One region of the Streptomyces luteireticuli genome, then DNA from elsewhere that is predicted to be linked to it. Evidence: riboswitches for the same ligand, from Rfam matches in the RefSeq annotation. Region 1 holds a riboswitch; the other holds the start of a gene.
What was found. A riboswitch is a leader RNA that binds a small molecule or an ion and turns the genes downstream of it on or off. The one in region 1 is predicted to bind glycine.
Positions count from the first base shown of each region.

Region 2: linked by a shared signal. The riboswitch ahead of gcvP (aminomethyl-transferring glycine dehydrogenase) and the one ahead of gcvT (glycine cleavage system aminomethyltransferase GcvT) in region 1 are both predicted to bind glycine.

Region 1 is NZ_CP167927.1:5,812,852-5,816,245, forward strand. It holds gene glyA (serine hydroxymethyltransferase) at 1-363, opposite strand, end outside; gene gcvH (glycine cleavage system protein GcvH) at 398-775, opposite strand; gene gcvT (glycine cleavage system aminomethyltransferase GcvT) at 882-2,012, opposite strand; glycine riboswitch at 2,167-2,264, opposite strand; gene AB8735_RS26220 (AAA family ATPase) at 2,422-3,069, shown strand; gene AB8735_RS26225 (enhanced serine sensitivity protein SseB) at 3,172-3,394, shown strand, end outside.
Region 2 is NZ_CP167927.1:1,815,207-1,818,600, forward strand. It holds gene gcvP (aminomethyl-transferring glycine dehydrogenase) at 1-1,539, opposite strand, end outside; glycine riboswitch at 1,727-1,849, opposite strand; gene AB8735_RS07410 (PRC-barrel domain-containing protein) at 1,997-2,386, shown strand; gene AB8735_RS07415 (DNA polymerase IV) at 2,464-3,394, opposite strand, start outside.

The DNA of each region.
Region 1 (3,394 bases):
TAGGTTGAGGCCCAGGATGGTGTCGCCCGGCTTCAGCAGCGCGAACATGGCCGCGGCGTTGGCCTGGGCGCCCGAGTGCGGCTGCACGTTGGCGGCCTCGGCGCCGAACAGCGCCTTGATCCGGTCGATGGCGATCTGCTCGACGACGTCCACGTGCTCGCAGCCGCCGTAGTAGCGGCGGCCCGGGTAGCCCTCGGCGTACTTGTTGGTGAGGACCGAGCCCTGGGCCTCCATGACCGCGACCGGAGCGAAGTTCTCCGAGGCGATCATCTCGAGGGTGGACTGCTGGCGGTGGAGTTCGGCGTCGACTGCGGCGGCGACGTCGGGGTCGAGCTCATGGAGGGAGCTGTTCAGAAGCGACATGAGTTCTTCCTGGACGAGGAGGAGGGGGGCGGGGTCAGCCGGCGAAGTCGGTGTACGCGTCGGCGGTCAGCAGGTCCGCCGGCTCGTCCGTGATCTTCACCTTGAACAGCCAGCCGCCCTCGAACGGGGCGGAGTTCACCAGCGACGGGTCGTCCACGACATCCTGGTTGGCCTCGACGACGTCGCCCGTGACGGGGGCGAAGAGGTCGCTGACCGACTTGGTGGACTCCAGCTCACCGCAGGTCTCGCCGGCGGTGATCGTGTCACCGACCGCCGGGAGCTGGGCGTAGACGACATCGCCGAGCGCGTTGGCCGCGAACTCGGTGATACCGACCGTCGCCACACCGTTCTCGTCGGTGGCCGACAGCCACTCGTGCTCCTTGGTGTAGCGCAGCTGCTGGGGGTTGCTCATGGGTCGATTCTCCTGTACGCGGGACAGTGCTTTTGACTGGGCCCCTGGCGAAGCCAGGGAGGGTCTTGACAGGTGAGACGGAAGAGGAAACCGAAGGGAAAGTGGATCAGCGCTCGCGCTTGTAGAAGGGGAGCGCCACGACCTCGTACTCCTCGTGGCTGCCCCGGATGTCCACGGCGACGCCGGGCGTCCCGGGCGCGGCGTGGGCCGCGTCCACGTAGGCGATGGCGAGCGGCTTGCCGAGGGTGGGGGAGGGGGCGCCGGAGGTGACCTCGCCGATCACCGTTCCGGAGCCGGTCTCGACCACCGGGTAGCCGGCGCGCGGCACCCGGCGGCCGGCGGCCACCAGGCCCACGAGCTTGCGGGGCGGGGCGCTCGCGGCGCGCTCGGCGGCGGCCTCCAGTGCCGCGCGCCCCACGAAGTCGCCCGGCTTGTCGAACTTGACGACCCGGCCGAGCCCGGCGTCGAAGGGCGTCGTGTCCGTGGTGAGCTCGTGCCCGTAGAGCGGCATGCCCGCCTCCAGGCGCAGGGTGTCGCGGCAGGACAGGCCGCAGGGCACCAGGCCGGCCTCCGCGCCCGCCGCGGTGAGCGCCTGCCACAGCTTCTCGGCGTCGGCGGGGGCGACGAACAGCTCGAAGCCGTCCTCGCCGGTGTAGCCCGTACGGGCGATCAGGGCCGGGACGCCCGCGACGGTGCCGGGCAGGCCCGCGTAGTACTTGAGGCCGTCCAGGTCGGCGTCGGTGACGGACTTCAGGATGCCGGGGGAGGCCGGGCCCTGGACGGCGAGCAGCGCGTAGTTCTCGCGGTCGTCGCGGACGTCCGCCCCGAAGCCCGCCGCCCGCTCGGTGAGCGCGTCCAGCACCACCTGGGCGTTGGAGGCGTTGGCGACGACCATGAACTCCTCGTCGCCCAGCCGGTAGACGATCAGGTCGTCGAGGATGCCGCCGCGCTCGTCGCAGATCATCGTGTACCGGGCGCGGCCCACGGCCAGCGCGGACAGATTGCCCACCAGGGCGAAGTCCAGGGCCTTGCCCGCCTCCGGGCCGGTGAGGGTGATCTCGCCCATGTGGGAGAGGTCGAAGAGGCCGGCGCGGGTGCGGACGGCGAGGTGCTCGTCGCGCTCGCTCCCGTAGCGCAGCGGCATGTCCCAGCCGGCGAAGTCGGTCATCGTCGCGCCGAGGCCGCGGTGCAGGGCGTCGAGCGCGGTCAGGCGGGGGGCTGCGTTCTCAGGGGGCATAGCGGGAACTCCCGGGCAGGCGGTCGCGAGGCGTCGAACAGTGAAGCCTCCCCATCTGTCATCGGAACCTGAGAGGTTCACCGGGACCCCCTGGAGGGCGCTCGGCTTGCACCTTGGGTGGGGCCGCCCATGGCGGCCCGCTTTTCAGATCTGCCTCGCCCGTGCGGTATCGGGGCCTGAGAGATTCAAGGGAGGAACTTGCTCCTTCGGCGCCCGGCACACGACGTGCCGGAACTCTCCCGCGCGGATTCGAGCGGCCGGTATGCAGTTGGTCGTGCAGTTGGCGCGCACATCATTGCACGTACGGACGTGCGATGGGCCGTTCGGAGACCATCGCATTGCATTACTTTTCTTTTACCCGGTTCGGGTACACCGACGGCGACGGGCGGGTGACGAGAGGGCGGGGACCGTGCGAACGGACGTCGAGGCGGAGGTTTCCGGGGCCGGGGCCCCGGTGCGGGACATGCGCGCGGGGCCCGCCCTCCGCGAACTGCGGTACCGCACCGGCGATCTGCTGGTGGTCTCCGGGCTGCCCGGCAGCGGCAAGTCCACCCTCATCCGGCGGCTGGCGCCCGCGCTCGACGGCCGGGGCGAGCCGGTGCGCCGCGTCGACTCCCAGGACACCCGCGCCCGCCTGGAGCGCCGGCTCCCCGCCCGCCTCCCGTACGGCCTCTACCGGCCCCTCGTCCGGGCCGTCCACTACGTGGGACTGCGCGGCGCCCTGCGCTCCGGCGCGAGCGTCGTCGTGCACGACTGCGGACGGGCCGGCTGGGTGCGCCGCTGGCTCGCCCGCGAGGCCCGCCGCCGCGGTACGGATCTGCACGTCCTGCTGCTCGCCGTGGCCCCGGGGACCGCGCTCGCCGGTCAGCGGGCCCGCGGCCGGACCGTCTCCGCGCCCGCCTTCGCCCGGCACCGCGGCGCCATGGAGCGCCTGGTCGCCGCGGCCGCCGGGGGCCGGGCGCCGGCGGGCGCCGCCTCCGTCGTCCTCCTGGACCGCGCCTCGGCCGACGCGCTGGGGTCCGTGGTCTTCGGCGGCCCCGGCCCGGGCACTTCCTGACGGTGGGCAGCGTCTGACGGGGGGACAGCGGCTAAGGTGCGGATGCGGTTGCGCCGGTGACGCGAGGCGAACCCCAGTGACACGAGACGGCGGTTGGAACGGATGAGCATCCCCGAGCAGTACGGGCACGACTGGCCCGCGAACGACCTGGAGCGCACCCTCGCCTCCGCCACGGGCGACCCCGCCGCCGGTGCCCGCATCGTGGAGGCGCTCGGCCGCAGCAGCGTGTGGATCCCCCTGCCCAACGGCGGCGGGCCCGACAGCGCCGACCTCGACCTGCCCACCGTGGAGCTCGACGGCGGCGCGTTCGTCCCCGTCTTCAGCT
Region 2 (3,394 bases), 4.0 Mb from region 1:
GCAGGAGCCGAGCGGGATCATGCCCCGGTCCAGCGCGTAGTCCCGGTCGGCGAGGCGGCGCAGGTAGCGCAGCATCGACGTCTCGGAGCGGTGCTGGTGGAAGACCGGGTGGGCGAGGAAGCCGGAGCGGCGCAGCAGCTCCTCGGGAAGCGCGTCGGAGGTGGCGGCGTCGAGCGCCTCGACGTCGGCCTCCACCCCGAACGCGGCCCAGACAGCGGCCAGGTGCTCGCGGACGGTGGTCTCGTCGCAGGCGATGCCGACGGTGTCGGCGTCCACCTTGCGGAGGTTGACCCCGCGCTCCAGGGCCGCCGCGAGAACCGCGTCGGCCCGGCCGGGGACCCGGGCGGTCACGGTGTCGAAGTACGCACCGTGGACGACCTCGACGCCGCCCGCGCGCAGCCCCGCGGCGAGCAGCGCGGCGTAGCGGTGGGCCCGGCGGGCGATGGTCGTCAGGCCCTCGGGGCCGTGGTAGACGGCGTACATGCCGGCCATCACGGCGAGCAGGACCTGCGCGGTGCAGATGTTGCTGGTGGCCTTCTCGCGGCGGATGTGCTGCTCGCGGGTCTGCAGGGCCAGGCGGTACGCCTTGTCGCCGTCCGCGTCCACGGAGACGCCGACGAGGCGGCCGGGGAGGCTGCGGGCGAACTGCTCGCGGACGGCCATGTATCCGGCGTGCGGGCCGCCGAAGCCCATGGGGACGCCGAAGCGCTGGGTGGTGCCGACGGCGATGTCCGCGCCGAGCTCCCCGGGCGGGGTCAGCAGGGTGAGCGCGAGCAGGTCGGCGGCGACGGTGACGATCGCGCCCAGCTCGTGCGCCTGCTCGACGACCGGCCGCAGGTCGCGTACGGCACCGGAGGCGCCGGGGTACTGGAGCAGGACGCCGAAGACGCCGCGCCCGGCGATCTCGTCGGGGATGCCGGCGGAGAGGTCGGCGACGACGACCTCGACCCCGGTCGGCTCGGCGCGGGTCTCGATGACCGCCACGGTCTGCGGCAGGGTGTCGGCGTCGACGAGGAAGACGCCGTCCTTGACCTTGCCGACGCGGCGCGAGAGCGCCATCGCCTCGGCCGCCGCGGTGCCCTCGTCGAGGAGCGAGGCACCGGAGGTCGGCAGCCCGGTGAGGTCGGCGACGACGGTCTGGAAGTTGAGGAGGGCCTCCAGGCGGCCCTGGGAGATCTCCGGCTGGTAGGGCGTGTAGGCCGTGTACCAGGCCGGGTTCTCCAGCACGTTGCGCAGGATCACCGGCGGGGTGAACGTGCCGTGGTAGCCCAGCCCGATCATGGGGACGAGCACCTGGTTGCGGTCGGCGAGGGTGCGCAGCTCGGCGATCACCTCGGACTCGCCGCGGGCCCCGGGCAGCCGGAGCGCCTCGGCACTCTTGATCACGTCCGGTACGGCGGCGGCCGTGAGTTCGTCGAGCGAGCCGAAGCCGACCTGGGCGAGCATCTTCGCCTGGGCCCCGCTGTCGGGGCCTATGTGGCGGTTCGCGAAGGGAGTGCCGCGCTCCAGGTCGGAGAGGGCGATGCGGTGGGCTGTCATCTGCGGGGGCCTCCTGGTCATACGACCTGCGAGGGGTACCACGGCGCGGGTACCCGGACGGCCTCCCCCTCTGTCAACTGGACCTGAGAGCTTCACCGGGCCCCTACGGGCAGCCCGGCTTTCACCGTCGGTGAGGGGGGCTCGGCATGGTGCGAGGACCGGGGCCCGACCTGCTTTCCAGAGTGACCTCGTCCGCGCGGTACGTGTGCCTGAGAGATTCCGGGGAGGAGTTGCTCCTTCGGCGCCCCCGTCGAACCCTTCCAGGTCGGTACCTGTCCGGGTCCCAGGGGGACTCTCCCGCGCGGGGTCAGCGGCCAACCGCCAGCCTACCAGCGGCGATGTCGCGGGCGGATCTCCCGAGAGCTCCTTCCTCCTTTGCGGCTTTTCATGCCCCCCAAGGGTTTTCATGGGCTTTGCGGCAGCCGTACCAGGGAACCCAGTGGGACGGACGTGGCCCATGGGAGGAACCGTGCAGACCGACATCGACCCCCGGAGCCTGATCGGGCGCAAGGCCTACGACCGCGACGGCGCGCGGATCGGCACCGTGGACGAGGTCTACCTCGACGACGCGACGGGCACGCCGGAGTGGGCGGCGGTACGCACCGGGCTCTTCGGCCGCGACGCGTTCGTCCCACTGAAGCCGAGCGCGCTCGTGGGGGACACACTGCGCGTCCCCTACGAGCGCGCGCTCATCAAGGACGCCCCCGACCTGGGCGTGGGCCGCCACCTCTCCCCCGAGCAGGAGCTGCGGCTGTACCACCACTACCGCCTGGACGTCCCGGAGGACCCGCCGCCCCCGCCCGAACGGAACCCGGGCCCCGACGCGGCCGAGGGCTCCGGGCCCTGAACGCAGCACGGGGCCCAGGGGCGGAGCCCCGGTGGGGTGCAGGGGGCAACGTCCCGCCCACCACCGAAACCCACCGGTCACGCAGCAGAAGCACCACCCTCCCCCGACGACGCCCCCGCATCGCCCCCGTACGGAAGCCCACCCGGCCGCAACAACGGCACCGGCTCCGCCGGCTCCAGCCCCGGGTCGCCCACGGCGAACGTCCGCACCCGCCCCGGGCCCGGCGACCACGGCTCCTCGAAGCGCACGGTGACCCGGCCGAGGCCGCTGCCCTGGACCCAGCCCCGCCCGAGCTCCGCATGGACCACGTCCAGCCCCGGCAGCCACTGCCGCGGGCGCGCCCCGGCGTCCGGCCGCTCCTCGGGCTCCGCGACGGCGTCCGCCTCCGGTGCCCGGGCCGCCCGCGCCTGGGCGAAGAGGTCCTCCTGGGTGTAGTCGGCGAGCCCGCTGACGCCCACGCCCAGCAGCCGGACGCCCTCCGAGGTGTCCACCCCCTCCAGCAGCCGCGCGGCGGCCTCGCGCACGACGGCGGGGTCGTCCGTCGGCCCCCGCAGCGTCTCCGAGCGGGTCAGGGTGGAGAAGTCGTAACGGCGGACCTTGATGACGACGGTGCGCCCGGACCGCCCGGCGCCCCGCAGCCGCTGCACGCACCGGTCGGCGAGGCGCGCGAGCTCCAGCCGGACCCGGGTCCGGTCGGTGAGGTCCTCGGCGAAGGTGTCCTCCACCGAGACGGACTTCGCGTCCCGCTCCGCCACCACGGGCCGGTCGTCGTGGCCCGTCGCCAGCGCGTGCAGGGACGCCCCGTGGGCCTTGCCGATCAGCCGCACCAGCTCCGCCTCGCCGGCCTCGGCCGTCTCGGCCACGGTGTGGATGCCGGCCCTCCGCAGCGCCTCCGCGGTGGCGGGCCCGACGCCGGGGATGGTCCGCACCGGCATCGGCCCCAGCAGCTCCAGCTCCGTGCCGGGCTCGATGATCACGAGCCCGTCCGGCTTCGCCTGTTCCGAAGCG